DNA from 4 places in the Priestia sp. JSM ZJ58 genome. Region 4 is predicted to be linked to each of the others. Evidence: riboswitches for the same ligand, from Rfam matches in the RefSeq annotation. Region 4 holds a riboswitch; each other region holds the start of a gene.
The links. Region 4 has a riboswitch for S-adenosylmethionine ahead of ACH6EI_RS21390 (phosphoadenylyl-sulfate reductase). Riboswitches for the same ligand answer to the same signal wherever they lie in the genome.

Region 1 (8,076 bases), on a different contig from region 4:
CTTATAGAAGCCTTATTCATGGAAATAGCTATCGAAATCTTGAGAGAAGCTGGACTCAGATTACCAAAACCAATTGGTCCAGCAATGGGAATTGTCGGTGGATTAATTATTGGAGAAGCTGCTGTGCAGGCAGGGATTGTTAGCCCTATTTTAGTGATTATTGTGGCGTTAACTGCCATTTCATCGTTTGCTATTCCGCAATATAGCGTCGGGATTTCATTGCGTATTCTTCGCTTCATAGCTATGCTATGTGCTGCCATACTTGGATTATACGGCGTCGTTTTATTTTTCCTTTTTATGACCAGTCATTTGGTGAAACTAAAAAGTTTTGGCGTATCTTACATGAGTCCAGCGGTACCCTATCGTTTAAGTGAATGGAAAGACTTGATGGTCCGTATGCCTCTTATGATGATGAAAAGACGTCCAAAGATGATGCACACCAAAGATTCTCTACGAAAAGGATAGCAGCTTATGATAAAAGGAAGTGAATCAGAGGTAATGATAAATTCAAAAGATCGTATTACGACGCCACAAACAGCTATTATTGTCATCAATTTTATACTTGGAACTGGTATTCTGACGTTGCCTCGAACAGCTGCGGAACAAGTGAAAACACCAGATGTGTGGTTAACTGTTATTCTAGGAGGAATAGTCACCATGATAGCAGCGATAATCATGGTGAAGTTAAGCCGGAAATTCCCTGGAAAGACGTTTTATCAATACAGTAAAGAAATTACAGGGAAATGGTTGAGTAAGTTAATTAGCTTACTTATGATAGGTTATTTTTTACTGCTTGGTGGTTTTCACGCCCGTTCATTGGCAGAAGTAACCGGATATCTCTTGCTGGAAGGAACGCCGACGTGGGCTATTATTATGCCATTTATGTGGATAAGCCTCTATTTAATTAGAGGGGGCATTAATCCGATCGCTCGACTGTTTGAAATTATATTCCCTATTACCGTTATTCTTTTTTTACTGGTAGCTTTTATGAGTATGAAAATATTTGAAATAGATAATCTGCGCCCCGTACTTGGATCAGGAGTCCTTCCTGTATTAAAAGGGGTAAAAACAACTGCTCTTGCATTCACCGGTCCTGAAGTCATGTTAATCATTTTAGCTTTTATGAAAGAACCGCACAAAGCAGGAAAAGCTGTGCTAGTTGGAATTACTATTCCTATATTTATTTATGTGATTACTGTTGTAATGGTGATTGGAGCGTTATCGATTGATGGAGTAGTAATAAGAACATGGCCAACGCTTGATTTAATAAGGAGTTTTGAGCTGACAGGCTTGATTTTTGAACGATTTGATTCCTTGCTTCTAGTTGTATGGATCATGCAGATGTTTGCTTCTTTTACTATTAACCATTACGCCGCTTCATTAGGACTGTCTCAGCTTTTCAAAAAAAACATTCATCCATTTATGTATGGTTTGCTTCCGGTCATATATCTTATTTCCATGATTCCTAAAAATATTAATGATGTATTTAAATTGGGAGATATGATTGGCAATATCGCCTTAGTTTTATTTGGCTTTTTGCCGCTGCTTCTTCTCATTATTTCAAAAGTAAAGGGAGTAAAATATGAAACAAACCTTTAACCATTTCCAGTACCTATTGGTTTTGTTTTCTGTTTTTTTGCTCTTTCCTCTGGCAGGCTGCTGGAGCAGTCATGAAATTGAAGAGCAAAGTTTTGGAGTGGGTGTGGCCTATGATAAAGGTAAGGAGTCCATAGCTGAAAAAGAATTTGATGAACAAGGAGAAGGGTATACTAAAAAGAACCTGATTACGTCAACTTATCAACTTATCACTCCTCAAGTCGCAAGTTCAACCACTAAACAAGGAGGACCGCAGCAGAAATCTTACGTAAATATTTCGGAAACAGGAGATTCTCCTTTTCAAATGCTTCGTGAATTATCTTTAAGAAGTGACACTCCTTTAACTAGTCCTCATATGAAAGTAATGGTTATCAGTGAGGCCCTTGCACGAGCGTATAGTTTAGAGCAATTAGTGGACCAAACTCTTCGGGACAATGATTTTAGACCTAGTTGCCTTGTGTTTATTAGTAAAGGAAGAGCTAGCGACACGTTAGAATCAAAAACAGCAGGAGAGATCCCAGCTTTTCACCTGTATGGAATGATAGACAATACGTATCGAACAACGCGGGTTTTACCGCCCATGCCGCTTATTAAATTAGCAAGCAAGATTCAAACTGGATCTAGTTTTCTATTGCAAAATGTATTATCAGCAAATGGAGAAATCAAATTTGCGGGTGCTGGTATAATTAAAGGGGAAACAAGCAAAATGATTGGTTTTTTGAATGAAGAAGAACTAGATGGTTTGGCTTGGATTACAGGGAAAGGGAAAGGCGGGCTAGTAAAAAGCTTTGATAAAAAGACCGGTCAGCTGATTGTATATGAAATAGAGTCTATGAAAAGTCACATTCAACCCCATGTTAAAGGAGATAATATCTCTTTTGATGTACACATTGAATCAGTGGGAAGGCTATCTGAAAGTTGGATGACCTCAGGGAGCTCTTTTAATAATCAATTTTTACAGAATGCGCAAAAAACTTCAGAAAAAAAAGTAAAGTACCTGGTAAGAAACGTACTAGAAAAAATGCAAACAAAATATAAAGTTGATGTTGCAGGTTTCGGAAATCAATTGAGAATTAAGCAGCCTAGAACATGGATGAGGGTCAAAGGAAATTGGGATCAAACATTTAGTGAAGTGCCAATTAACTATGATGTGAAGTTAACGATTAAAGATTATGGAGCATCCGGGTCAAAAAAGTAAGCACCCGACTGTAACTTTGCTTATCGTTATGTCAAAAATGAAAAAAACCTAAAAAAATAATAATCTCGGAACTTCCCACGAAATACTCATCGTATGCTTCGTACAGAGCCTTCAACAAACAACAAATAAGAGCTGCCGGTTTTCGACAGCTCTTATTTGTTGTTATTCAAAAATATAAGCTAGTGCTTGAAGAGCCTGTTCTGGCGTTTCGACTACAACTTGGGCTTTGTTTGACAGTTCTTTAAGCGGGTGGTGCAGTTTTTCAGGGCGAACCAAAATTAGCGGTTTATCTAATGCGATGGCTGTCGCTGCATCCATTGAGCTGTTCCACTGCTTGTATTTTTCACCAAATAAAGCAATGACCACATCAGATTTTTTAAGGAGCACCTGCGTGCGTAAATTATTAATTTGAGAAGCAGCTTCATCTTTTAAGACAGCGTTAGGCTGTTTTCCTAAAATTTCTTCTCCAATGTTGTCGGAGCGGTCATGGTCTGTCATGGGACCGACAAAGGTAAGGGGAAGGTTTAATTGTTCCGCTTGGTTTTTAATTTCGTCTCGCCAGTTATCGTGAATTTGCCCGGCAAGGTATACGGTTAAGTTCATTATGTAGAAGTCCTCCTCTAACTAAAGTTTGTTTTATTTTATCAAATGTAAGCGGATAATACGAATGATTTGAATGAGCTACTTTTCCAAAAATAAGGTTATAGTAGACAAATAGTTAAAAAAGAGAAACAATAGAAGGCGTATTGCTAATTAAAGAAAGGATGTACATGATGACAGAAACAGTGCTACAAGTAGATCATGTCAGTAAAGTAATTGGGAAGAAAACCATTTTGCATGATGTATCCTTATCGGTTGAGCGCGGTGAGATTTTCGGGTTGCTTGGTCCGAATGGCTCTGGAAAGACAACGCTAATTCGTACCGTCGTAGGACTCATTAAAGAAACAGAGGGAACGATTACCGTTAACGGCTTTCCTTTAAAGGAACAGTTTACATCAGCTATGAAATCAATTGGAGCGATTATTGAAAACCCTGAGTTCTATGATTATCTGACGGGCTATCAAAATTTAAAACACTTTGCTAATATGCATGAAGGCATCACATTAGAACGCTTGGATGAAGTCATTGCGCTAGTAAAACTTGAAAACAGCATTCATGCAAAAGTGAAGACGTATTCTCTTGGGATGAGACAGCGTTTAGGAGTAGCTCAAGCTATTTTACATAAACCTGCATTGCTTTTACTAGACGAGCCAACAAACGGTCTAGACCCAGCGGGAATGAGAGAATTTCGTACATATTTACAAACGCTTTGCAGGGAAGAAGGAATTTCAATTTTAATCGCGAGCCACTTATTAAAAGAGGTAGAAGCACTATGTGACCGCGTTGGTATTATTCAAAACGGCGAGTTAAAAGCTATTCAAGATCTATCTCCAAATCGTCAAGATCAAGGGATGTATGTAGAATTTGAAGTATCTGACGCGCAAAAAGCAGCGGATCTTTTATCTCAAGAATTCCAAGTAACAATAAAATCCGATAGTATTGACGTAGTGATTATGAAAGAACAAATTCCAGCTGTGAATAGAAAATTAGTGGACAGCGATATTTTAGTCTACCGAATCACTCCTGTTCATGAGACGCTTGAAGATTCCTTTATGTCCGTTACGGAAGGAGAGCATCATGCTTAAGTTAATTCAAAATGAACACATGAAATGGTTTCACAAAAGAAGTACAAAAATCACGTTTATTACAATCGGCATTTTAACTCTTTGTATGGCTCTTTTAGTGAAGAAAGTGTCAAACAGTGCAGGAACAGAAGACAACCTCTTACACTTCTTGTCATTTAGTTCGGGTATGCTGATTCTCGTTCAATTTTTCGCGCTTGCTGTTGGAGGGTCAATGGTTGCAAAAGAGTTTGAAGCAGGTACCATTAAGCTTCTTTTAATTCGCCCGGCTAGACGCTCAACGATTTTAGCATCCAAGTATCTAACCCTCATTTTAATTAGCTTATATTATTTACTAAGCTATTTGCTTTTTTCGTTTGTATGGGGAGCATTGTTCTTTGGCTTTACCAGTCTAGAAGGAGATGCGCAGCTGCTTAAAAACATTACGCTTACGTATGACAGTGCGTATATGGAAACGTTTATGATGATGACGTTTGCTTTTATGCTGTCGTCTTTATTTAGAAACAGCGCGCTTGCTTCTAGTCTAGCTATTGTCGTAAGTATCGGGGCGAAAGCAGTAACTGGAATAGTATCACAGTTTGGTTTATGGTGGGGGAAATTTTTACTGTTCGCCAACACAAACTTTGTGCAGTATATGGACGGAATGAAGACGATGTTTGACGGCATGACGATTCCATTTTCAATCTTCATTTTAGTTGCACACTTTGCCTTCTTTATGGGCGTAGCTTGGGCAGCGTTTTTAAAACGTGACGTAGCTAATTGATGTGAGAATTTTCACACTATATATTTTTCTAAAATAGCATTTGACAATTAAATAAAAAGAGATTACAGTAGTGAAAGACTATTTTTAAAACAACTATAAACTTCTTATCAAGAGAGACGGAGGGACTGGCCCTATGATGTCTCGGCAACTGGCTGTACGCAGTGCGGTGCCAAATCCAGCAGACGATGTTTCGTTTGGAAGATGAGAAGGGTAATCTTATGATACAAATAAGAGACCTCTTCTTATCAATAAGAAGAGGTCTTTTTTTATTACGTAAACAAGAGGTGTTAAGAATGGAACAACAAAAAGGAAACGGCTGGGCGCTGTTACCGCTGGGTGTCTTTTTAGTCCTGTTTGTCGGATCAGGAATTATAACGGGAGATTTTTATAAACTGCCTGTATTAGTAGCCATTATCATTGCAGCCATTGTGGCGCTGGCTATGAACCGCAAAGATTCATTTAATGTAAAAGTGGAGCGTTTTGCTAAAGGAGCAGGGCATCCTGATATCATTATTATGGTGCTTATTTTTATTTTAGCAGGTGCTTTTTCTCAAGTTGCTAAAGGCATGGGAGCTGTTGATTCAACGGTAAACTTAGCTCTGTCTGTGCTTCCGCAAAGCTTAGTGGTAGTTGGAATCTTTGTTATTGGCGCATTCATTTCAATTTCGATGGGAACGTCAATGGGAACAATCGCTGCGTTAGGGCCTATCGCTGTAGGGATCAGTGAGCAAGCGCATGTATCCATTACATTGGCAATTGCCGCTGTTATTGGTGGTGCAATGTTTGGAGATAATTTATCTATAATCTCTGATACAACCATTGCGGCAGTTCGTACGCAAAAAACAAATATGTCAGATAAATTAAAAGTAAACTTTTTTATCGTACTTCCTGCAGCGATTGTTACGGTAGTTTTATTACTTGTAATGACGCTAGGCAATACATCATCAGTAGAAATTAAAGGTTTTAGCTGGTTTAAAATCTTGCCTTATGTCGGCGTACTAGTTGCTGCCATATTTGGTGCAAACGTATTAAGCATTTTAACCGGAGGAATTGTATTAGCCGGCGTGATTGGATTAGCTGACGGAAGCTACACGCTTTCTTCTCTTGCTAAAACTGTGACAGAAGGTATTGGCGGAATGTCGGAATTAATTATTTTATCTCTTTTAATTGGCGGAATGGTTGAACTCATTCGCTATAACGGCGGTATTCAGTTCTTATTGAACTTATTAACACGACGCATTCAAACAAAAAAAGGCGGAGAATTCAGTATCGCTGGATTAGTAAGTTTAACCAATTTAGCCACGGCTAATAACACGATTTCAATTATTACAGCAGGTCCGTTAGCGAAAGAAATCGCTGATAAGTATTCAATTGATAATCGTAAATCAGCCAGTCTGCTCGACTTGTTTTCATGCAGCGTTCAAGGGCTTATCCCTTACGGTGCACAAATGCTTCTAGCAGCAGGATTTGCTAAAGTTTCACCGATTGAGATTATTCCATTTACATTCTATCCAATGTTAACAGCGGTTTGCGGTATCATTGCGATTGTAATTGGCTTTCCTCGTTTAAATAAAAAATCAAAATCATCTAAAGAAGTTGCGTAATATCAAACCCTTAAAAAGAACATTCTTTTTAAGGGTTTTTTACTGTTTGAAAAAATCAGTCGGCTTTTCTTCATCTAGCTCCTTCCAAAGTGTCTCATTTTGTTTAAGTGCATAAGCCGCTCCTCCGATTTCAATTCCGCATAATAAAATGAATAATAAAATACCCATGATATGACCTCCTTATATAAGTGAATAAAAACATGATTGTAACGGGTTTAGCTTATTGCTGTTTCACTTTATAATGAGAATAAAGTATGAAACGCGTTTCAGCGCAAGAGAAAAAGGTGAAAACATGACAAATATCCGAGATATCGCAAAAAAAGCTGGTGTATCTGTTTCGACCGTGTCACGGGTTTTAAATCATCATCCGTATGTAAAAGAAGAAAAGCGCCGTCTGGTAGAAGAAGTAATTCAAGAACTTAATTACGAACAAAATATTAATGCCGTTCACTTATCAAAAGGGAAAACAAATATGATTGCCGTCGTCTTGCCTTTTATTAACCATCCTTATTTCAGTCTGCTTTTAGAAGGAGTGGCCTCTCAAGCATTAGAAAAGCAGTATCAGCTTGTTATTTGTCAGACGAACTATGATGTAAAAAAAGAAGAAGAAGCGCTTCATATGCTAAAAACAAAGCAGGTTGATGGAGTGATTATTTGTTCTAGAGCAAGCAGGTGGAGCACGATTGAATATTATCAGCAGTACGGGCCGATAGCCGTGTGCGAAAACGTACAAAATCGTTCTATTCGCTCCGTATACGTTGATCATTATGCAGCTTTTAAGAAAGCGCTCATGTATTTAAAAGAAAAAGGATATACGGATATTGGCTATTGTATTGGAAGAATGACGGGTACAAATAGTCAACAGAGGCAACAAGCATACAAAGAATATGTAGAAAGAATAAATCAGCCTTATCATCCAGAATGGGTTTTTCAAGGCTGTTTGAACGTGACAGACGGTGAAAAAGTGGTGGAAAAACTAGTGCAGATGAAAAATCGGCCTCAGGCGCTTTTAGTAACAAACGATCAAGTAGCTATCGGAATAAAAGCTCAGTGCGAACAAGCTGGTATGTCAGTTCCAGGCGATTTAGCTATCATTGGTTTTGATAATCATCCGCTTTCTTCTTATTTACAAATTACAACGATCGAACTTCCGCTTAAAGAAATGGGAGAAACGCTTTTTAAACTAGTCGGGAGCAAGGATCTTCAAAAAATTGAGCTTCCTTTTCGGTTTAT
Region 2 (8,076 bases), on a different contig from region 4:
CTGCCTCCACAATTAAAGATTAAACTGAATAATAAAGACGTATTTATTAAAAAGGGAGCGACTCTATGAAAGCCAAGTTAATTCAGTATGTATACGATGCCGAATGCCGATTATTCAAAAGTGTAAATCAACATTTTGATCGAAAGCACTTAAATAGATTTTTACGTTTACTAACTCATGCCGGCGGAGCCACGTTTACCATTGTGATAGCGTGCTTGCTGCTATTTCTGCATCCTTCATCCGTCGCTTACGCCTGTGCGTTTTCTCTAGCCGTTAGCCATATTCCTGTTGCCATTGCTAAGAAGCTATATCCGAGACAACGGCCTTATATTCAACTAAAGCATACAAAAGTATTAGAAAATCCATTAAAAGATCATTCATTTCCATCGGGGCATACAACGGCTATTTTTTCGTTAGTTACCCCTCTGATGATTACTTACCCAGCCTTCGCTGCCGTTCTTTTGCCGCTTGCAGTAACGGTAGGCATTTCAAGAATTTATCTCGGTCTGCACTATCCGACGGATGTCATGGTAGGCCTGATACTCGGCATCTTTTCAGGTGCTGTTTCACTGAACATATTTTTAGTCTAATTGATAGGAGGAGTACTCATGAGAATTGCTTTATTTACAGATACATTTGCTCCGGAAGTTAACGGAGCTGCTAAAACACTTTATCAATTTACTCAGTATGTCAAATCAAAGCAAATTCCCATCCAGGTATTTGCTCCTGAATTTGCTCATAATCGGTCGTTTTCAACATACGTTCACCGCTCGCCTAGCATGCCGTTTTTCCTTTATCCAAACAGCCGCTTTTCATTGCCAAACGTTCTAAAAATTAAAAAGCAGCTGCAGGAATTCAACCCTTCTCTTATTCATTTGGCCACTCCTTTTACAATGGGGCTTTGCGGCTCCTATTACGGGAAAAGATTAGGTATTCCTCTTGTCGGCTCTTATCATACCAATTTTGATGATTATTTATCTCACTATGAACTTGAAAAAATGCGTGTACCACTGCAAAAATATATGAAATGGTTTTATAAACCTGTACAAAAATTATTCGCTCCCTCCGAAGTGACCAAACAGCAGCTAGAAAAACAAGGGTTTCACAACGTAGCTATTTGGTCGCGAGGGGTAAATCACAAATTGTTCCATCCCCACTATGACCGCTTTGATATTCGTATTAAATATAATATAAAAAAACCCTACATCTTAACGTATGTAGGAAGGTTAGCTAAAGAAAAGAACGCTGATTTTTTACTAAAAATTGCCCGATCTTTACCTGATCATATCCGCCACCAAGTTCACTGGCTTATTGTGGGAGATGGTCCTTTAAAAGAACAAATGCAACAGCAAGCATCTGAGCATATGACATTTACAGGCTTTCTTGAAGGTAAGCAACTTGCTCATATCTATTCTTCATCTGATTTGTTTGTTTTCCCTTCAGAAACAGAAACGTTCGGAAATGTCGTACTGGAGTCTCTTGCTTCTGGAACTCCCGTGGTGGCAGCAAATGCAGGAGGAGTTAAACAGATGGTTCAGCACGGGCGAAACGGCTACCTTTGCAAACCTCACTCCTTAGAAGAATTCAGTTCGGCTATTACAGGTTTACTTGATGATTTGCACCAGCGGCTTCACTTTAGCCATGCAGCGAGACACTATGCTCTTACTCAATCATGGGACGCCATTTTTCAGCATTTGCTTTCAGAATATGAAGATGTCGTAGAAAAATCTGCTGAAGGTATTCAATGGGCATAAAAAAATCTCCGTTTTCACGGAGATTTTTTTATTATTTAGCTAAAGCTTGAGTTTTTAATGCTTCAGCTTTGTCTGTGAACTCCCAAGGAAGCTCCACATCTGTACGACCAAAGTGACCGTAAGCTGCTGTTTGCTTATAAATTGGGCGACGTAAATCAAGCATTTTAATGATGCCTGCTGGACGTAGGTCAAAGTTTTTGCGTACTACATCTACTAGTACTTCTTCAGAAACTTTTCCTGTACCGAATGTATCAATTGAAATAGATACTGGCTGTGCAACACCAATTGCATATGCTAGTTGTACTTCACATTTATCAGCAAGATCAGCTGCTACAATGTTTTTCGCAACATAACGAGCTGCATAAGCTGCTGAACGGTCTACTTTTGTTGCGTCCTTACCAGAGAATGCACCGCCGCCGTGACGAGCATATCCGCCGTAAGTATCAACGATAATTTTACGACCAGTTAAACCAGCATCTCCTTGAGGGCCGCCGATTACGAAACGTCCTGTTGGGTTAATGAAATACTTTGTATTTTCATCAATTAACTCATTTGGAACAACTGGATTAATTACATATTCTTTTAAGTTACGTTGAATTTGCTCTAACGTTACTTCTGGGTGATGCTGAGTTGAAATAACAATTGTATCGATGCGAACAGGTTTGTTGTTTTCATCATATTCAACTGTTACTTGTGTTTTACCATCCGGGCGAAGGTAAGGAAGAATTTCTTCTTTACGTACTTCTGTTAGACGGCGAGCAAGTTTATGAGCTAATGAAATTGGAAGAGGCATTAATTCTTTTGTTTCGTTACATGCATAACCAAACATTAACCCTTGGTCTCCAGCTCCGATTGCTTCGATTTCTTCATCGGACATTTGACCTTCACGTGCTTCTAACGCTTGGTCTACACCAGCAGCGATATCAGCTGACTGCTCGTCGATAGATGTTAATACTGCACAAGTTTCAGCATCAAATCCGTATTTTGCACGAGTATAGCCAATTCCTTTAATTGTTTCACGAACTGTTTTAGGAATATCCACGTAAGTAGAAGTTGTAATTTCACCGCTTACTAAAACTAAACCAGTTGTTACGCTTGTTTCACAAGCAACACGAGCATTTGGATCCTTTGCTAGGATAGCATCAAGAATTGAGTCAGAAATTTGGTCACAAATTTTATCGGGATGTCCCTCTGTAACAGATTCTGACGTGAACAGACGACGTTGTGTTGACATCAGTTTTCCTCCTTATAAATACGATACATTGTGATACGGTACTCATTCCCTTATTTTCATTACACGTTAAAAAATATAAAAAAACCTTTCCTTGTATCGAGGAAAGGTATCAAATTCTACATAAGCCTTTCACTCTTATCGATCAAGGTTGTGCCCTTGCATCAGGTTAGCACCTTATCGTCTACACAAAAAAATGACGATGGTTGCTGGGTTTCACAGGGCCTGTCCCTCCACCAGCTCGGGATAAGAGAGTATCCGTTCAAGGACATATAATACATGAAAAAGCGCTTCACTGTCAACAACATTCAAATGGAAATCATCTCTTTATGTTTGAATCTGTTTTAATGTAACATACTCAAATTTAAAAATAGTATACCTTATTAAGAATGATCACGAAGTTTGGTTAACAAGACAGACCAAAAAAAGGCTTTCACTTGAAATAGCTTCACTTTTTTCGCTTCTAGCACATATACATGTGTCTAAAATAGGTATAACGTACATTTTTTTATAATACACAAACATTTTTAGTTAAATAGTATAGAATAATTAAATAAATGTGTTATACTAATTATAAATTTCAAACATTAATGAATAAATAATAGCTAAAAAAGGAAGGTAGTGCACATGAGTACTGTTGATATGTCTATCGAATTAAATGGTTTGCTTCAATTAAAAACAACAAAACACCAATTATCTGTTCCACAACTTGTTGAAAAAATTCTAGCTCGACGCGAAGGAACGCTGACTTCTACAGGTGCTGTGTCAGTCGAAACCGGAAAATATACAGGCCGCTCTCCTTTGGATAAATTTATTGTAAGCGATGCTGTATCTTCAAAAACGGTTGAATGGGGACCCGTCAATCAGCCAATTTCTGCTCAGCGATTCGATGCGCTATACAAAAAAGTCTTAACCCACTTAAAGAAGCAGGATGAACTTTTTGTTTTTAATGGATATGCTGGAGCTGATAAAAAGTATCAGTTACCAATTCAAGTAGTTAATGAATTTGCATGGCACAACCTATTCGCTCAGCAGTTATTCATTCGCCCTTCAGCTGAACAAAAAACAAATGATGATGTGAAGCCGTTTACAATTGTAGCAGCTCCAACGTTCAAAGCTGACCCTGAAACAGACGGGACGAATTCGGAAACCTTCATTATTCTTTCATTAGAGCGACGCATTGTGCTAATTGGAGGAACTGAATACGCTGGTGAAATGAAAAAATCCATTTTTTCAGTGATGAACTTCTTGCTTCCTCAAAACAATATTCTATCCATGCACTGTTCTGCTAACGTAGGAGAAGAAGGTGACGTTGCATTATTCTTTGGTTTATCTGGAACGGGTAAAACAACGCTTTCTGCTGATGCAAACCGTCGTTTAATCGGAGATGACGAGCACGGTTGGTCAAGCTCTGGTGTATTTAATATTGAAGGAGGCTGCTACGCGAAGTGCATTCAGCTTTCCGAAGAAAAAGAACCGCAAATTTTTAATGCAATTCGCTTCGGCGCAGTACTGGAAAATGTAGTGTTGAATCAAAATACGAAAGTAGCAGATTACAATGATAATAGTTTAACAGAGAATACTCGTGCCGCTTATTCAATTGACTCTATTGATAATACGGTATTGCCAAGCGTTGCTGGGCACCCTACAGCTATTGTCTTTTTAACTGCTGATGCCTTCGGCGTCTTACCTCCAATCAGCAAGCTTACAAAAGAACAAGCGATGTACCATTTTCTGAGCGGATACACTAGTAAGTTAGCTGGAACAGAGCGCGGCGTAACATCGCCACAGGCTACTTTCTCTACATGCTTTGGTGAGCCTTTCTTACCTCTTGCTCCAACAACTTATGCAGAAATGCTAGGAAAGAAAATCGATGAACATAACGTAAATGTCTACCTTGTAAACACTGGATGGACCGGCGGTGAATACGGCGTGGGTGAACGAATGAAGTTAAGTTACACTCGAGCTATGGTTCAAGCAGCTCTTGAAGGAGAACTAGCTAATACCGAAACAGTAACAGATGCTATTTTTGGTTTATCGATTCCAACTCATGTTCCGGGAGTTCCTGATGAAGTGCTTCAGCCTTCTAAAGCATGGAACGATGCAACAGCTTATAACCAAAAAGCAACTGAACTTGCCGCTAAATTCAAAGCGAACTTCAAGCGTTTTAATGATGTAGCATCGGACATTTCAACATTAGGCGGACCTAGAGTCTAATAAAAAACCGATCGTCTTATAGACGATCGGTTTTTTAGTTAGTCGAATGTAATTTTGTCAGTTCATATGTGACAATGGTTTTTTCCTGCTCCATTTCTACCTTACGCACAACAGCAGTTCCAATACATTCTCCATTTTTCGTTTTGTGAATGTTTAATGGAATATCCAACGGATACAAACGATATCCTTTTTTCTCAACTTGAAAAATGTTATCTGTTACACGCTTTTCGTTGCCTTTTGTCACAATCATTGTATTTAATTCTAGCGGCATCCCCATTTTCTCTCACTCCTCACTGTTATTCTACTTGTTTTTTCTATCGTAGCATATCTTTTATTGCGCTTTCATCCACTTCGTTAACTTCTTTACCGTTTCTCGGTTTTCTTTTGGTGGAAAAGCATGTGGAAAGTTTTCAAAATACCAGCTGGTAACTTTTTTATTGGACTTCTTTAGTTTAGATTCGAGCTGATAGGAATGATCAATTGAGACGTTTTTATCTTCTAAACCATGAATAAGCAAGACCGGCGGCTCGACGAGATGAGCACGATGCAAAGGTGTCCTCCATTCGTATCTTTCAGGATATTTAGAAGGAGTTCCTCCAATCACCCGCTTCATCATTCTTCTTAAATCTTCTCTTTCTTCATATGTCAGCACCATATCCGTGACGCCTCCCCATAGCACAAGAGAACGGCTGTCTTTTTTTTCAATGGCTGTGAGTAAAGCCATCACTCCCCCTCGTGAAAACCCAAAAATATGAATGCGGTCATGGTGGACGTTAGGGAGCTGTTTCAGTAAATCGTAAGCAGCAAAAGCATCGTAACGATCATCTCCTGCAAAATCTTCGTTTCCTTCGCCTCCTTGATTTCCCCTATAGAACGGAGCCATCACAATAAAACCTTGTGAAGCAAATTGAATGAGTCGAGCAGGGCGAACCGTTCCTACGTTCTTAATACCTCCTCTTAAGTATAAAAAGCCGTCATACATTCCTTTTTCTTTTGGCTCTGCAAGCATTCCTTTAATCTTAAGCCCTTGACATGCATATGTAATCACCCACAGCGTCACGCGAGGATTTGATGATGGGAAACGCTGTTTATGAAGAATTGTTCCATCTTTCATTTTTTTCCTCCATTCTTTATATAACTAGCCTACTTTCTTCCGCTAAGGTTTACTTTCAGTCGTTGACTACTACTTCTTTGATTTTCCACATAGTTATATAGGCACTCACCTTCTTCCACTTCTTTACATACATTATCATAAAATATTTTATTACTTTAAGGAGGTTTGCTTTATGAAACCAATTAAATGGCTTTTTTCTTTGCTTGCTATTATGATTTTACTCATTCCACTAATTAGCTGCAGCAAAACAACATCTGTACAAACGGTTCGTGTCGGCGAAGTAACTCGCTCTATCTTTTATGCTCCCCAGTACGTCGCTATTTCAAAAGGCTTTTTTGAAGAAGAAGGACTAAAGGTAGATTTAAAAACAACTTGGGGCGGAGATAAGACAATGACGTCACTTTTATCTGATGGCATCGACGTCGCCTTAGTCGGCTCGGAAACGTCAATCTACGTATATGCACAAGGGTCTAGTGATCCCGTCATCAACTTTGCACAGCTAACCCAAACCGACGGAACATTTCTAGTAGCACGTAAAAAGGTCGATCAATTTTCATGGGATCAGCTTAAAGGCAAAACGTTTCTTGGTCAACGCAAAGGCGGCATGCCGCAAATGGTAGGGGAATATGTGTTAAAACAGCATAATATTGATCCTAAAAAAGATGTAAAACTCGTTCAGAACATTGATTTTGCTAACGTTGCGAATGCTTTTGCTTCTGGTACTGGAGATTACGTTCAATTATTTGAGCCAACGGCTAGTATTTTAGAGAAACAAGGAAAAGGACATATCGTTGCTTCCTTCGGAAAAGAATCAGGAACAGTTCCTTATACAACATTTATGGCCAAAGAAAGCTATTTAAAAGATAACCCTGAAGCAGCAGCTAAATTTACTCGAGCTATTTACAAAGCACAAAAATGGGTGAATACACATAGCACAGATGAAATTGCTGAAGTGGTTGCACCGTATTTTGAAGATACACCTAAAGACACGCTAAAAACTGTTATTGACCGCTATAAATCGCAAAAATCCTTTGCAACTAACCCTTTATTAGATGAGAAAGAGTGGGATCATTTACAAACAATCATGGACGAATCTGGAGAACTTCCAAGACACATTGATCACAGCAAGCTAGTCAACACAAAATTCGCAAAAGATGCAATGAGGGAGTAATATGACAAAACTTCACATTCAAGATATTCAACATATGTACCTTACGACAAAGTCTGCTACCACTGCACTTGAACATATTAATTTGTCTATTGAAGAAGGAGAATTCGTTTCCTTTCTCGGCCCAAGCGGATGTGGAAAAACGACGCTTCTATCGATTATTGCAGGCTTGATTGAACCAACGTCCGGCTCTGTCACAATAGACGGTGAAAATATCGGAACATCAGTCCCAAACATCGGTTATATGCTTCAACAAGATTATTTGTTTCCGTGGAAAACCATTAAAGAAAATATTTTACTTGGGCTTGAAATTCGCGGACAGCTAACAGATAAAACAGAGAGTAAAGCACTTTCACTTCTAAAAGAAATTGGTTTACAGGACGTAGATGACCTATATCCGCACCAGTTATCCGGAGGCATGAGACAACGCGTCGCTTTAGTCCGAACACTTGCCATTGACCCCGCTATTTTACTCTTGGATGAGCCTTTTTCAGCACTTGATTTTCAAACAAAACTCAAGCTTGAAGAACTTGTCTCCAAAACACTGATGACCTATCAAAAAACGGCCGTTTTGGTCACGCACGATATCGGC
Region 3 (8,076 bases), on a different contig from region 4:
GAAGAAGTATTCACAGAGACGTCTTTTCAATTAACTACTGTAGTAAAAGAACTAATTAATGAACGACTTGTATCCAGTGAAAGCACCATTTTATTTGTAGACGATGGAAGTAAAGACAGCACGTGGTCGCTTATTGAAAAAGAAAGCTGCAGCAATTTGTTTGTAAAAGGGTTAAAGTTAGCGCGAAATGTAGGACATCAAAATGCTTTGCTTGCAGGACTAGAAGTAGCTCATAAGCAATCTGACTGCGTCATTTCCATTGACGCGGATTTGCAAGATGATATCAGCGTCATTCGTACTTTTGTAGAGAAATATTGGCTCGGGTATGAAGTTGTATATGGCGTTCGAGACAGCAGAGAAACCGATACATTTTTCAAACGAACCACGGCAGTAGGGTTTTATCGTTTTATGAACAAGCTAGGAATTCAGCTCGTTCAAAATCACGCTGATTTTCGCCTTATGAGCAAACGTGCTCTTGGTGAACTCATGAAATATAAAGAAGGAAACGTCTTTTTGCGGGGCCTTGTACCATTAGTAGGATTTCGCTCCACGGAAGTCACATATGACCGCAAAGAACGGACGGCGGGTGAGTCAAAATATCCGCTAAAGAAAATGCTCGCTTTTGCATTTGACGGGATTACGTCTTTTAGCGTAGCACCTATACGCTTACTGACGCTGCTTGGAGGAGCTTCGTTTCTCTTTAGTATTTTGTTTGGCATTTATGCGCTGATTCAAAAATATTTAGATCATACGCAAATTGGCTGGACGTCTCTTATTTTATCAATTTGGCTTGTAGGCGGCCTGCAGCTAATGGGAATAGGTCTTGTCGGAGAATACATTGGCAAGATTTTCAACGAAGTGAAACAGCGTCCTAAATATGCGATTGAAAGAGATTTATATACAAAACACTCGTTAGACAAACAAAAAGATTTGCTGATGCATTAATTAAGAAGCTTCTCCTGAATGGAGAGGCTTTTTTGTTAAAGTGTTTATCATAATTTTTAAGGTAATAGGAGATGCTACTACTAAAATTTCTAAGGAGATCAAAATCTATGAAAAGACTACTTTATACAGTCAGCACTTTTTGTTTTGTTTGGCTTGCTTTTGCAACCATTCATGTCAGCGCTCTTTCGATTGAGAAACTTCCAATGAAGAAATCATCTGAACAATGGTCGGTCGAACTGACAAAAGCGAGCATGACGGGAGATAATCAGCTAAAGTGGAAAAATAACGTCTATCATACATATGGATTAACCGTTGAAAACATTGGAAAAGACGTAGAGCGTGTGCAGGTCCAAGCTTTTAGGCACGAAGGAAAAAATAAGGCGAAATACAGCTTGTTTTCTCCTATTGAAAGGTCTAACTTAAGCAAAAGCGGTCAGCGTTTTCGCTATGCCAATTTTGCTGTTCCTGGAAAAGCGGCAGGCTTAGACATCATGATTAACTGGACGGATGAACAAGGCAACCATCAAGAACATTTTGAATTTAAATAAAAGTCTTCGCTTAGGCGAAGACTTTTTTTTGCAGGAATTTATCTCTGTATGTGGAAAACGAACACGAAAGGAGAGATTGTGATGATTGCAAAAGCTACTGAAGAAGAAATACAGGAAATTCGGACGAAATCTGCTGATGCGCTGTTTGAAGGAACAACGCATCAGTTTCAACCGTCAACTGAACGCGTAAATGAACTAATTGATAATGCCCTTGAAAAAGGGTGTTATTATTTAGTATCTAGACAAGAAAATAAACTTGCAGGCTGGGTTTTTGTCGGTCCATCTGCCGACTTCTTTTCAAAAGCAGAAATTGGCTTTATCTACGAGTTATATGTTTTACCAGAATACCGCGGGCAAGGTCTAGCCAAGCCGTTAATGCAAAAAGCAATTGATGAATTGTCTATCAAAGGATACCCTGAAATCAGACTCAGCGTTCATGCTGGGAATTTTGCACAGCATGTGTACCGTGAACTTGGATTTGTAGATAAACAAATATCAATGAGCCTACAGGTGGCAAAACGTCCGTAATGTTGGTGAATGTCAGCGAGTCCATAAAACATAAGATGTTATACATGCGATGAGGTTCGGTAATGAAAGTAAAAGCAAATAAGTAGCCCAAACGGTGCTTTTATCCAGTGATTCAACAGCTCCGGCACCTGTATTACCTGAGGAGGGGGGATCTTCAAGCGCGTTCATAACTAAAGCCGCCGCTGCTAAAATAATCCCTCCAATGCTTCCGGTTGTTTTGACAATTGCAACGTGGAAAGTAGATGAAAAAGCAATGCTGAGAAGCAGCAGCAAGCTTCCCAAAAAAGCAGATAACATATATCGTTTCATGTGCTCACCATCCTTTATAAAATCATACCATATTTTACTTCTTTTTTCTTTTTATTGAAAAGCTATTGACGTAACCTATAAAACATATTAGAATAGTCAGAAATAATTTAAAAGCGAAATATTCTTATCTAGAGAGGTGGAGGGACTGGCCCTTTGAAGCCTCAGCAACCACAATCATTGAATGGTGCTAATTCCAGCATAGCCTAGCTCTGACAGATAAGAAGAGGAATCTTTTTCTATGATGAAATCCTCTTCTTAGGAAGAAACATTTCGTATAGAAAAGGTGATGACATTGAAAAATACACAACAGGCGCTAAGCGTTGATGATTATTTAGATCTATACTTGTTAGCAAAAGAACTAAAAGACGAAACGTGGCAGCAGGAAATTTTAGCCGCGCTAAAAACGAAGCAAAATCGTTCATTTGAAGACAAACAATCCGCACTCGTTCAAGAAATATGGGAAGATTTTAAACAGTTAAATGAAGATATTTCTTTTACGTATCGCTTAATTCAAGAAGAGCCAACTAATGAACAGTTTCAAGTTAAATTAAGGAACTTGAGAGAACGGCGGATCACGCTGAGTCGTGAATTATATTTAGCTAAAAAACAGTATGTTGAACACACGCAGTAAAAGGATCCGCTTGATAAACAAGCGGTTTTTTTGCATGTAAATGTTAGAAGCGTTCTATTTCGGGTAGTAAATAGATAAGACAAAAAAAGGAGGGATAACAGTGGCCCAAGGTGTATTATGTGAAGTGAATGAGTGCATGTATTGGAAATCGGGAAATAAATGCAGTGCAGAGTCCATTTACGTTGTGAGTCCTGAAAGTAGTCACCATGTTTCTGAAACGGAAGAACCTGGCTGTAAAACTTTTGAACCCGCGAGATAAATGCTAGTTTTATAAAAAAGCATAAAATGAACGATGCGCTGACGGAGTTGAGTCGGCGTTTTTCTATTTTTAAAAAAATACTATTACTTAGGTGCGATAATAAATACATAGTAAAAAAGCAGTGTCTACGTCTAATTGTGCGTTTAAACAAAATGATACGATAATTTTTTTGTTTTTCGACAAAAGAAAAACGAGAGAAAGGTGATAGAATACAAATATACAGCCTAGCTGACTTTTAGCATAAATTTATATGAAAGCGCTAACAAAAAAGCTGTATTCATCTCGTTTTGACAGATTGGAAAAAGGGGAGACGTTTATGCAGGGGAAAACTCAGGGGAAAGAATTGAAACGCGGGTTAGAAGAAAGACATGTGACGCTGATGTCCTTAGGAGCAGCCATAGGGGTAGGGCTGTTTCTTGGATCTGCATCTGCTATTAAATTAGCAGGGCCGGGAATATTATTGGCGTATGGATTTAGCGGAATGATTATGTTTTTTATTATGAGAGCACTTGGAGAAATGGCGATTCAAAAACCTGTTGCAGGTTCATTCAGCAAGTACGCGCGCGACTATTTAGGGCCCCTTGCTGGTTATCTAACAGGTTGGAACTACTGGTTTTTATGGGTTGTAACATGTATGGCTGAAATTACAGCCGTTGGTATTTATATGGGATATTGGTATCCGGATGTACCAAACTGGATTTGGGCGTTATCGGCGCTTGTCATCATGACAACAGTTAACTTCTTAGCTGTTAAGGCATATGGTGAACTGGAATTTTGGTTTGCACTTATTAAAATTTTAGCGATTGTGTTAATGATTGCCGTTGGATTATTAATGATTGTGTTTGGAATCGGGAACGGCGGCGTTGCGACGGGTATTAAAAACTTATGGGACAACGGCGGGCTGTTCCCGAACGGATTCAAAGGTATTTTACTGTCGCTGCAAATGGTTATGTTTGCATATTTAGGAATTGAAATGATCGGCGTTACCGCGGGAGAAGTGAAAAATCCAGAAAAATCTCTAGCAAGAGCGATTGATTCGGTCTTTTGGCGTATTCTTATTTTCTACGTTGGTGCATTATTTGTCATTATGTCGATTTATCCTTGGCAAGAAATTGGTTCACAGGGAAGCCCGTTTGTATTAACATTTGAAAAAATCGGGATTCCAGCAGCGGCAGGCATTATTAACTTTGTGGTGCTAACAGCAGCTCTTTCTTCTTGTAACAGCGGTATTTTTAGTACAGGCCGTATGCTGTTTAACTTAGCAGAGCACGGAGAAGCTCCAAAAGGATACGGTCAGCTGACAAAAGGCGGCGTACCTGGAAAAGCTGTTTTAGCATCAGCGGGTGCGTTATTAGTCGGAGTAGCGTTAAACTACATTGTGCCTGCCAAAGTATTTACGTGGGTAACAAGCATTGCAACATTCGGTGCGATTTGGACTTGGGGAATTATTTTGCTTTCTCAAATTAAGTATCGCAAAACGCTAAAAAAAGGTGAAGAGGCAAAGTTAAAATACAAAATGCCTTTATTTCCGTTAACGTCTTATGTGTCACTTGCGTTCCTAGCGCTGGTGGTTGTTCTTATGGCGTACAATCCAGATACAAGAATTGCAGTTGTTATCGGACCACTATGGTTTATCGGTCTTATTATTGCGTACTACGCAAAAGGATTTCATAAACGAAGTCAAGGTTCAGCTGGGACTGAGCAAAAGCTAGTGAAGTAAACGAAAAGACCTCTTTCTTGGAAAGAGGTCTTTTCGTTTATTTGTTCTTACTTTCCTATAAATAATTAGTTTAGATAGGTTTCAATAATTGTTTCAATATCATAAGGAGTAACACCTTCATCAAGCGAATAAATAGTGTCAGCTTTTTGTTTGTCATGGACAAGTGTTCCTCTAGCTTGTGCGTGAAATGAAAAAAGATCATAAAGCGTTGGCTTTAACAGCTTTGTCATGGCTTTTCCCATAAGAGAGACCGAACCATTGTTTTGTTCAAGATTATTTTCAAATTCAACATGGTGATGCAGCGAAATATCCGTCCAGATTAATTTTCGCTCTTGTAAATCAAAAATTAAAGGGATGGAGATGGTGGAATCACTAGCAAGATCTACTTTATTTTGTACGGTAGAAGGTTCGAATATCTCGCCGGACTCTATGTGCTGTCTCATCATCCATCCTCCAAAACATTCGGGAAGCATAACAAAAGGCTGGACAGAAAATGAATAAACGTTCATCAATATATAACGGCCGCCTTTTTTTAGAATCGTAGGGATATGCAAGTCAATAAATTCACATGCCCCGTTAGGAGCAGATGTAATATCTCCGCTGTGAAAAGCTTTGAAGCTTTTTGAAGATAAGTTTGTATAAGAAATATGCTCTTTATACTGCCAGTTTTCATCGTAAATTCCGGCAGATAAATCAATATCTACACTACCGGTATGTTCACCATTTGCAAAGCCTTCTTTCCACCAAATGAAAAAACGAAGCGTATCGCCTTCAGGAATTGTTAATTTACTTCCCCTGCTAATCGTTTTTAATGTTTTGCTGCTTGAACGCTGTGAAAACGGTATAGTTTGTTCACGCAAACGTTCATCAAGCCATACATTTCCAAGAGGTGGCAACTTAGCAAAACGGTCATGTAAAGCATCTTTGCATGCATCTATTACACCATCACAAAGATTTTTACGAAGAGAGGGTAAGGGATTATCAAGCGCCATTACTTTGGACACATTCCCTTTTGGAAACACTACGCGCATATCTTGTCTATGATGTCGATGTTTCATATGTGAATAGAGCTGAAGCAGTACTGGCGTAGAGACGTGATGAGCGACCGCTGCAAATGCTGTAATAATAGAAGCAGCTTCTTGTTCCCCAGTAGATAAGCGCAGCAAATGGTCAATTCGTCTAGCAAAGTCACCTGGACGTTTTTCTAAAAGTGAAACTGCTTTTGAGACGTCTTGTTGCTCGAGTGCTTTCTCTAATTTACTATAGAACGTCAATGGTCTTTTATGATTCCGAACAGTATCGAATCCTTTAGCAGCATGAGGAAATCGATGTTTGTATTCTCCAGGATGTAAAATTTCACCTAAACGAATCCACTTTACTTTATAACGAAACATATCTTCTTCTACGTTTGGAGTGCTTTCTAGCAGCTGCAACAAGCTTCGGCGTTCAAAACGACTAAACTTCTTAAATAAAGTGGGTGATGAAAGGCTAATATCGCCATCAGATAAAGCGGTTGCCAAACGTAAGACATCTGTTGCTGTTTTAAAATAAGAAGACAAGACATCAATAGGTAGTTTTTTTGTCTTAATTAACACTGAGCTAACAAATGCAGCATTTTCTTTTTGAGGAATGACTGCTGGAAGTAGATCTAATGCCGGTAAATTGATAAGAGACCATTCGATGTCTGCTCGATCCGTTTGCGATAATGAGGTATTGGCACCAATTAATTGGCATATCATAAGGTCAAATTCTTCATCTGTTCCGAGGTCAATAATCCGTAAATCTGTAGTATCTAACAGTGGAAAAACATCTTGTTTTTCACTGTTTGGTAAAACCCCAGTCAGATAGTGAAGTACGGCATTTATGTATAGTTCTGCTTCGGAAGCTTGCATGACTTCGTTTGGAAAGTTAGGATACATCGGTTTATATTTGACATGAGCGCCAACAAGTCTTTTTAAAGATAAGAGAAGCTGCTCATAAAAAGACATAAATTCGTAGAACGGAAGAGTGAGTAACCGATCAATTAAAGAAGTTGAAGCTGTAAATCCTAATGCCTCAATGTTTTTTAACATGGAAGCTACATAAGCAGGGGGTAATATATCTGATCCTTGCTTCACAATTACTTTAGACTGTCTTCTTAAAAAAATATCGTTTTTCATTCAAACACCACCATGTATGATTTGCACAGAAAAAGCCAGGCGCTGTGCTTCCTGACTTTGAATATATGTATAGTTAAGTTAATAGATTAAGGAAAGCGATACCTCTAAATTCTAAGAGTTGGATGAGAAGGAAGAAGTATCATAGCCTTAATCTTTGAATATTGTAACATCATATCAAAAAGATGTAAAATAATAATAGTTTAGTAATAAAAGGAATTTTTTATCTTTTTTATCTATCGAATTCTCCCAATTTTAAACCCATTATCAATCTGATGAAAGCCGACTTTTGGATAGTAGTTCATAGCAGAAGGAGCGGAAAGTAAAATGAGCGCGGCTTCTTCACCGATTTCTGATTGAACGTGCTTGATGAGCTGTGTGCCGATTCCTTGATTTTGATAGTCTTTTACGACAGCTAAATCCGATAAATAGCAGCAGTAGCTAAAATCTGTTAACGCTCTGGCTATGCCAATGAGTTCGCTGTCTTTCCAAGCGGTAACAGTAAGGGAAGCATGATCAAGCATTCTTTGAATCCGATCAAGATCTTGTGCCGGACGTTTAATACCTGAATGTACAAACACTTCAGCAGCTTGTTCGGCACGGATTGAGACGTTGGTTTTGTAAGTAATGGTCATTGTGTCATCTCCTTGATTTATAAGATATAGTCCAGTATATGAAGAATCTGAACTGAGAATAAGTGTCAGAAACAGTAAATTTAATAGGGTCAGTTAGAAAGGAAAGAACATCATGTTAGAGTTAATGCCTTTGCTCGATAAAAGAAAAGCAGATCCCTTATACATGCAGCTTTATACTTACATAAAAAAACAAATTCAAAAAGGCACCATTCCGCCTCATGAAAAACTGCCTTCTAAACGAAAGTTAGCTCTTCATTTAAGCATTAGCCAAAATACGGTTGAAGCGGCTTATGTACAGTTAGAAGCTGAAGGCTATATCGAGATACTAGCCAGGAAAGGAGCATT
Region 4 (8,076 bases):
ACTATATTGCACCATCCGGTAAGCAAATAAAAAACGATTGAAGACCACTCTTTAGTCGTTTTTTATTTGCTTATTATTTGCGTCATCGTGCATGAATTCCGTTCTGTAATCAAAGAACATTAGTTGACTTCATAACGGAATTTATCGTTAAATAAAAGGGTACATACAATGATTGCAGTTTCAACAAACTATAATGATTGTGTCAAATTGTAAGTGGATTCACTTGAATTCAGCTAACAGTTTCGATAAAGTGGAAAATAAAGATATTTTAATGGAGGAACAGACTATGACACATGTTCGTTTTGATTATTCAAACGCGTTATCATTTTTTGGTGAACATGAACTTACATACTTACGTGATGCCGTGAAAGTAGCTCACCATTCAATTCATGAAAAAACAGGTGCTGGGAACGACTTTTTAGGATGGGTAGACCTTCCTACGGAGTATGACAAAGAAGAATTTGCACGCATTCAAAAAAGTGCAGAAAAAATTAAATCTGATTCAGATGTATTAATTGTTATTGGTATTGGAGGATCTTACTTAGGTGCTCGTGCTGCTATTGAAATGCTTCAGCATTCATTCTATAACACATTATCAAAAGAACAGCGTAAAACTCCGCAAGTTATTTTTGCTGGTAACAACATCAGCTCAACATACATGAAAGACTTAATGGATGTTTTACAAGATAAAGATTTCTCTATTAATGTTATTTCAAAATCTGGTACAACAACAGAACCGGCGATTGCTTTCCGTATCTTCCGTAAATTATTAGAAGAGAAATACGGCAAAGAAGAAGCACGCAAGCGTATTTATGCAACAACAGATAAAGCGCGCGGCGCATTAAAAACATTAGCGGACGAAGAAGGCTATGAAACATTTGTTATTCCAGATGATGTAGGCGGCCGTTATTCAGTATTAACAGCAGTTGGCTTATTGCCAATTGCCGCTGCAGGTCTTGATATCGAACAAATGATGAAAGGGGCAGCTGATGCTCAAGAAGCATTTTCATCATCAGAGCTAGAAGAAAACGCAGCTTATCAATATGCTGTAGCTCGTAATGTTCTTTATAATAAAGGAAAAACAATTGAAATGCTGATTAACTATGAGCCAGCTCTTCAATACTTTGCTGAGTGGTGGAAACAGTTATTTGGTGAAAGTGAAGGAAAAGACCAAAAAGGTATTTACCCTTCATCTGCTAACTTCTCAACGGATCTTCATTCTTTAGGTCAATATGTACAAGAAGGTCGTCGTGATATTTTTGAAACAATTGTACAAGTTCAAGATTCTCGTCATGAGCTAACAATTGAAGAAGATGCAGCGGACTTAGATGGACTAAATTACTTAGCTGGGGAAACAGTTGACTTTGTAAATAAAAAAGCGTTCCAAGGTACAATGCTTGCTCACACAGACGGAGGCGTTCCAAACTTAGTTGTAAACATTCCGGCGCTAGATGAGTATACATTTGGATATGTTGTATACTTCTTCGAAAAAGCATGCGCAATCAGCGGCTATTTACTAGGAGTAAATCCGTTCGATCAGCCTGGAGTAGAAGCATATAAAGTAAATATGTTTGCTCTTCTTGGAAAACCTGGTTTTGAAGAGAAAAAAGCAGAATTAGAAAAGCGTTTGAAATAAATAAAAAGTTCACCTTCTTGTTAGAAGGTGAACTTTTTTGCTTTTGAGATAAAGGATAAAAAGCTGGAAAAAGGACATGTTAAAACAGAGGAGGGATAAGATGATTGAATTATCTTCAAGATTAGACGGCACATTATTCAAGCTTTATGAATTGGAAAAAACGCTTAAGCCGCTTGGGTATAACATTGGAGGAAATTGGGATTATGATCATGGTTCATTCGACTATAAGATGAATGATGAAGTCGGCTATCAGTTTTTACGTATCCCGTTTACAGCTACGAATGGAGAACTGGATTCTAAAGGAACAACCGTACAGATTGGTACGCCATTTTTACTTTCACATAAGTATCAAATTGGCTTAGATGACAATGTTCACAATGGAAACATGGGTGCTTCATTTAATCAGTTTGCAGAACCCCAAGACCCAGACGCTTCATTTCCAGAAAAGTATATCAGTTTAGGAGAAGAGCTAATTAGAGAGGCAGAAGAGGCGCTGCTTCAATAATTGAAAGGATTATTCTTTTCTTAAACTCTCTAATTTCTTTACAAAAATATGTTCGTACATGACTTGACTAATCAACTCGTTTGTTTTAATCATTTCATTTACCCCCAAATTTTGCGCATTTTGAATATGCTTTTTTGTTAACAGTTCAACGATGCTGTAAATAGAAGGGTTCAATCCTTGCAGAGCGACTAGCGTAACAATCGTATTCATGTCTGCATATTCTTCTGTCTTATGCTGATCCGCAGTAATCAGCACTTTTTTTGCGTACCGAGCATTGGCAAGTTCTAATACTTCATAGTGAGAGGGACTTCCTTTAATAAAATGAACGCGATCACAGATCATGGGATTTTTAGTCAGAGAGTCGTCGATAAGAACAATGTCTTCTTTATGAAATGCGTCGCGATAAGACTCTAGCACGAGTTTGGCGCGCTCATTCCACCCAACAACGATGAAGTGATCTTTTCCATAAAACTTTAAATTTCCTTCCAAATAAGCGCTCTCGGCGGAAACAGCAATTTTAGAAAGCGTGACAAAATAAGTAGTAATAAATCCCGTTCCAATCAGGACTAAAATAATTGCAGCTAACCTTCCAATCGTAGTGGTGGGAGCAAAATCACCGTACCCTATAGTAGAGATTGTAATAATAACCCACCAAATTCCTTCAAACACATTCCCAAACGTTTGCGGCTCTAGGAAATGTATAAGCATGCCGAAAAGTAAAACAAGGCAGCCGATAATAAAAAGAAGCCGCACTAAAATAGAACGACGAAAAAGTCGAAATAATAGCCATTCCATCATAAAAAAACCTCCAGTGATTAGTCATAGCCACAGTATGACCATTTTTCACTGAAGGTATAAGATATCTTTATCTTTTTACTTCGTAATATTCAATCCATTCTTTGTCTGGACCATAGAAAAATAAGTATCTTGCTCCATTTGGCAAAGTTACAATGTTTTCTTCCACAAATGAAACGCCTGCTGATTTTAAACGCTCAAACTCCTCTTCAATTCCATCTACTGCCAGCGCAAAATGATGAACTTTACCTTCATTAGGTAAGCTTGAGTTATACCCTTGAATTAACTCTACGATTACATTGCCTTCTAAACCTAGAAAAGCTAGCTTCAAAGACGGATCGGTATGTGGTAGTGTTTCGATGAGCTCTAATCCCACCTTTTGTGTATAGAACTCAATAGATTTTTCTATATCCTTTACTTGAACGCCTACATGTTCAAATTTTAAAATTGCCATATGCATCACCCGTATCTATAGTATGTAAAAACTATGAAATATATTAAAGAGAAAGGATATAGAAGTCAAGATAGGGCTGCTTATTAGGAAAGGGCTCTTAAATCATATTTTTGCTGGAGTGAATAGGGTAGAGGCTTCCATCAAGCGCAAACGAAATTTTGCCTGTTTCTTCAGATACAACTAAAATTAATGCATCCGATTTTTCTGACATTCCAATGGCTGCACGGTGACGTGTTCCCAATTTTTTGTTCGTTGAAATAATAGACGAGAGAGGTAAAACATTAGCAGCCGAAATAAGCTGATTATTTCTAATTAGGACAGCTCCGTCATGTAAGGGTGTCCCTGGATAGAACAGTGTCTCAACTAGCGTAGCGCTGACAGGAGCTTGAATAGGCATTCCTTTTTGAATAAGAGGATCAACATTTTGTTCCCGTTCAATGACAATTAAAGCGCCGTGACGTTTCTCAGAGAGGTTATGAATAGCTAGGGACAGAGCAGCGTATTCAAATGTATAAGGCGATAAGTAATGACGCAAGTAATAAGAGGCGGCCGTAGCTTGAACATCTTGAAATAACCTTCTCATCTCCTCAAAATCACATAGGATACAATGATCACTCGTGTCTAAATGTTTAATTAAATTAGAGGCTTCAGTTGAAATCTGCTGTAAATATGTTCGTACATTATTTTTAATTGTATCGTCTAATTGAAAGGGTTGTCTCTCCATCTTATATAGCTCCTATCTGTCAGTCAGTGTTATCTGTAATGTGTGCTAATGTGGGTGAATTATCCGTAAAGCTTATAAATCCGCTATTAATTTTATAGAGAGATTTTGCGTTTTATTTAGCAAGAGAACATCAAAAGTTGGAGAAAAAAGAAAGCGTTTTATAAACTGATATGTTCACATTTGGGTTAAATTTACATATGTTGTTTTAAATAAAAGTATAGATATTTCTGTGAATTTAAAGTATAGTTTTCTTATCGGATATATGATTTTTAATGTTGACAAATATTCTAAATATGCTAAAATTTTTAAAAAATGCTTATCAAGAGTGGTGGAGGGATCTGGCCCGCTGAACCCCGGCAACCTGCTTAGCAAGGTGCTAATTCCAGCAAAGTGTGTATCATTTTGAAAGATAAGGTGAAAATTTATTGCCTACCCAGTCTTTCAATACGGAAGACTTTTTATTTTGATATAGCGCAAGCGATAATTTGAGAAGGGAAACCAATGACTGTAAACCCCGACTTAAAACAAATTTTTGAACACGCCGAAGTAAAGTAAGAATTAAATAGTTTCGCTGACTAGACACACTAGAGGCGGTTTTATCCAATTCTAGTGGGTAAAACCGTCTTTTTTTATTGGATAACGCGGATAACTAAGAATTGGAGTGGAGAAAATGGCAGACTTATATACGTACGAAAACTGGAGCGATACATTTCCAGAGTTCGACAGTAAAGATGAAACAAAAGGAGCCCTTTCAGCATTGCAGTGGGCGTATGATACCTACGGAGATTCAATTATTTATGCGTCAAGCTTTGGGATCGAAGGAATCGTGTTAATTGATTTAATTTCAAAAGTGAAAAAAGACGCTGAAATTGTCTTTTTAGATACAGGCGTTCATTTTAAAGAAACATATGAAGTGATTGATGCAATTAAAGAACGCTTCCCTGATTTACGTATTCATATGAAAAAGCCGGATTTAACTCTTGCAGAACAAGCTGAAAAACATGGAGATGAGCTTTGGAAGAGTCAGCCTAACTTATGCTGTCAAATTCGAAAAATCATTCCGCTAAGAGAATCCCTTGCTCCTTATGATGCGTGGATTTCTGGTTTGAGACGCGAGCAGTCTGAGTCTCGTGCCAACACGAATTATTTTAATAAAGATGAGAAATTCAAGAAGGTGAAAGTTTGTCCGTTAATTCATTGGTCATGGAAAGAAATTTGGCGCTATGTGTATAAGCATGATTTGCCGTACAACAAACTTCATGATCAAGGCTACCCAAGTATCGGCTGTGAGCCCTGTACCGCACCTGCCTATAATGTAGACGATTTACGTTCAGGAAGATGGGCAGGTACACAAAAAGTTGAGTGCGGATTACACGAATCTTAAATACGAAAGAGCTGAATAAATGATGCTTTTATATGTTGCCTTTATCATTGCGCTTTTTTTTGCAATGAATATTGGGGCAAGCGGTGCAGCAGCTGCTATGGGCGTTTCATACGGCTCCGGTGCAATTAAAAAGCGAAGAGTGGCCCTGTTCATCTGTGCTGTAGGAATTGTGCTCGGAGCTGTTACCGGAGGCGGTGAGGTGGTAAAAACCATCAGTTCAGGTATCATACCTGAAAAACTGCTGTCAGTAGAATTAGTTATTATCATTCTGGCTGCTGCAACGCTGTCACTCTTTTTCGCGAATTTGATTGGTATCCCTCTATCAACAAGTGAAGTAACAGTTGGCTCAGTTGTTGGAGTAGGAGTAGCTTATCAATCTCTGTATGTAGAAAAACTTTTAATTGTCATGTCTTTTTGGATTATTGTTCCGCTAGTTTCATTTGTCATTGCTTTTTTGATTGGGAAAGTGATAAAACGCAGAGCGCATAAAAAAGAAGCAGAGGGAAAGTGGAAAAGAGTTTTAACGATTTTAGTTATAGCGACGGGATTCTTTGAAGCCTTCTCAGCTGGAATGAATAATGTGGCAAATGCTGTCGGTCCTCTAGTAGGAGCTGGGTTAATGGATGCTACAACGGGTGTCATAGCAGGAGGATTGGCGGTGGCACTCGGAGCTCTTTTACTAGGAGGCCGAGTTATTGAAACAAACGGAAAAAAAATTACTCGCTATTCTGTAGGGGAAGGCTGCATTATTTCAGGTACTGGTGCTTCTCTTGTTACAGCAGCTTCACTGTTTGGTTTGCCAGTACCGCTTACACAGGTCACTACGTCTTCTATTATTGGGATAGGCGCAGCGAAAACGGGATTTACGAAAGAACAGCGCGAAGTGGTCATTCAAATGTTAAAGGTTTGGGTGGTATCCCCTGTATTTTCACTCGTAATCTCATATGTTCTTGTGAAATTAGTACTTGAAAGCGACTTATATTCATTTGTGGTGCTAGCTAGTGGCTGCATTGCCACAGCAGGTGTTCTAAGCTTAGCTAGAACGACTAGAAGAAAAAGAGCAAGCTTGCAGTCGGAAAAAGAAAAAATGACTGCGTGATTCAATTGCTTTTTATTATATTGTGTTAATTACTTAAGGAGGATTTTACAAAATGACAACAATTCAAGCACACGGTGGAGAATTAATTAATTTATATCAACCAACATATGACTACACTTCACTAACAAAAGAAATTGAAGTAGACAACATGGCTCTAAGTGATTTAGAACTAATTGGGATTGGTGCTTACAGCCCAATTACGGGGTTTTTAGGAGAAAAAGATTATCAATCAGTTGTTGAAAATATGCGTCTAGCAGATGGAACTGTATGGAGTATTCCTATTACTCTTCCCGTAACAGAAGAGCAGGCTAAAGAATTAAACATTGGCGACAAAGTAAAACTAGTTCAAAGCGGTGTGACATATGGTGTTTTAGAAGTTTCTGAAGTATATACGCCAAATAAAGAAAAAGAAGCGGAAAATGTGTACCGCACAGCAGAACTTGCCCACCCTGGTGTGAAGAAAATGATGGAACGCCCAAATGTATATGTAGCAGGTCCAATCGTACTTGTAGAACGTACACCTAAAACGCGTTTTGAAAAGTATTACCTAGATCCAACTGAAACAAGAGCAGCATTTGAAGAGCGCGGTTGGAAAACGGTTGTTGGATTCCAAACTCGTAACCCTGTTCACCGTGCGCATGAGTATATTCAAAAAACAGCATTAGAAATTGTAGACGGCCTGTTTTTAAATCCACTTGTAGGAGAAACAAAGTCAGATGATATCCCAGCAGATATCCGTATGGAAAGTTATGAAGTACTTTTAGAGAACTATTATCCTAGCGATCGTGTAGCTTTGGCAGTTTTCCCTGCTGCAATGCGCTATGCTGGACCTAGAGAAGCTATTTTCCATGCAATGGTTCGAAAAAACTTTGGATGCACGCATTTCATTGTAGGCCGTGACCACGCTGGTGTTGGTGACTACTACGGAACATATGATGCACAAAAAATCTTCAGTAACTTTACGGCAGATGAATTAGGAATTACACCTTTATTTTTTGAACACAGCTTCTACTGCAAGAAGTGTGAAGCGATGGCATCAACGAAAACATGCCCTCACAGCAAGGAAGATCATATGATTCTATCTGGTACCAAGGTACGTGAAATGCTTCGTAACGGAGAAGTGCCACCAAGCACATTCAGCCGTAAAGAAGTAATTGAAGTGTTAATTAAGGGATTAGCAAAACAAAAAGTATCTTCAAAATAAGGAGCGGTTGAAGTGAGTAAATCAACAAACATTACGTGGCATGATGCTGGAATTACAAAACAGGAAAGACGCGAGCAAAATAATCATCACAGTTTTGTATTATGGTTTACGGGCCTTTCGGGTTCAGGTAAATCTACCGTAGCAAACGCAGTGGCAAAAGCGCTTTTTGATAAAAATATTCGCAATTATGTATTAGATGGTGACAATGTTCGTTTTGGCTTAAACAAGAATTTAGGGTTTTCTGCTGAAGATCGTACAGAAAATATTCGCCGTAT

Region 1: linked by a shared signal. The riboswitch ahead of ACH6EI_RS13390 (Na+/H+ antiporter NhaC family protein) and the one ahead of ACH6EI_RS21390 (phosphoadenylyl-sulfate reductase) in region 4 are both predicted to bind S-adenosylmethionine.
Region 2: linked by a shared signal. The riboswitch ahead of metK (methionine adenosyltransferase) and the one ahead of ACH6EI_RS21390 (phosphoadenylyl-sulfate reductase) in region 4 are both predicted to bind S-adenosylmethionine.
Region 3: linked by a shared signal. The riboswitch ahead of ACH6EI_RS04710 (hypothetical protein) and the one ahead of ACH6EI_RS21390 (phosphoadenylyl-sulfate reductase) in region 4 are both predicted to bind S-adenosylmethionine.

Annotation. Positions count from the first base shown of each region.
Region 1 is NZ_JBISEM010000001.1:2,527,365-2,535,440, reverse strand. Features, by position in the region: gene ACH6EI_RS13420 (spore germination protein) at 1-465, shown strand, start outside; gene ACH6EI_RS13415 (spore germination protein) at 472-1,599, shown strand; gene ACH6EI_RS13410 (Ger(x)C family spore germination protein) at 1,583-2,794, shown strand; gene ACH6EI_RS13405 (YtoQ family protein) at 2,957-3,397, opposite strand; gene ACH6EI_RS13400 (ABC transporter ATP-binding protein) at 3,568-4,479, shown strand; gene ACH6EI_RS13395 (ABC transporter permease) at 4,472-5,239, shown strand; SAM riboswitch class I at 5,341-5,447, shown strand; gene ACH6EI_RS13390 (Na+/H+ antiporter NhaC family protein) at 5,533-6,843, shown strand; gene ACH6EI_RS13385 (hypothetical protein) at 6,883-7,011, opposite strand; gene ACH6EI_RS13380 (LacI family DNA-binding transcriptional regulator) at 7,136-8,076, shown strand, end outside.
Region 2 is NZ_JBISEM010000001.1:33,924-41,999, reverse strand. Features, by position in the region: gene ACH6EI_RS00220 (phosphatase PAP2 family protein) at 66-590, shown strand; gene ACH6EI_RS00215 (glycosyltransferase family 4 protein) at 609-1,754, shown strand; gene metK (methionine adenosyltransferase) at 1,786-2,988, opposite strand; SAM riboswitch class I at 3,121-3,238, opposite strand; gene pckA (phosphoenolpyruvate carboxykinase (ATP)) at 3,613-5,202, shown strand; gene ACH6EI_RS00200 (DUF2584 domain-containing protein) at 5,237-5,479, opposite strand; gene ACH6EI_RS00195 (alpha/beta hydrolase family protein) at 5,534-6,316, opposite strand; gene ACH6EI_RS00190 (ABC transporter substrate-binding protein) at 6,489-7,487, shown strand; gene ACH6EI_RS00185 (ABC transporter ATP-binding protein) at 7,489-8,076, shown strand, end outside.
Region 3 is NZ_JBISEM010000001.1:920,371-928,446, forward strand. Features, by position in the region: gene ACH6EI_RS04690 (glycosyltransferase family 2 protein) at 1-945, shown strand, start outside; gene ACH6EI_RS04695 (hypothetical protein) at 1,053-1,493, shown strand; gene ACH6EI_RS04700 (GNAT family N-acetyltransferase) at 1,575-2,021, shown strand; gene ACH6EI_RS04705 (hypothetical protein) at 2,034-2,330, opposite strand; SAM riboswitch class I at 2,452-2,553, shown strand; gene ACH6EI_RS04710 (hypothetical protein) at 2,617-2,961, shown strand; gene ACH6EI_RS04715 (DUF1540 domain-containing protein) at 3,062-3,220, shown strand; gene alaP (alanine permease AlaP) at 3,537-4,940, shown strand; gene ACH6EI_RS04725 (TerD family protein) at 5,006-7,099, opposite strand; gene ACH6EI_RS04730 (GNAT family N-acetyltransferase) at 7,333-7,731, opposite strand; gene pdxR (MocR-like pyridoxine biosynthesis transcription factor PdxR) at 7,844-8,076, shown strand, end outside.
Region 4 is NZ_JBISEM010000002.1:5,999-14,074, reverse strand. Features, by position in the region: gene ACH6EI_RS21420 (hypothetical protein) at 1-41, shown strand, start outside; gene ACH6EI_RS21415 (glucose-6-phosphate isomerase) at 287-1,636, shown strand; gene ACH6EI_RS21410 (YugN-like family protein) at 1,737-2,141, shown strand; gene ACH6EI_RS21405 (potassium channel family protein) at 2,151-2,939, opposite strand; gene ACH6EI_RS21400 (VOC family protein) at 3,007-3,390, opposite strand; gene cdaS (sporulation-specific diadenylate cyclase CdaS) at 3,488-4,114, opposite strand; SAM riboswitch class I at 4,428-4,530, shown strand; gene ACH6EI_RS21390 (phosphoadenylyl-sulfate reductase) at 4,785-5,498, shown strand; gene ACH6EI_RS21385 (sulfate permease) at 5,518-6,597, shown strand; gene sat (sulfate adenylyltransferase) at 6,650-7,801, shown strand; gene cysC (adenylyl-sulfate kinase) at 7,814-8,076, shown strand, end outside.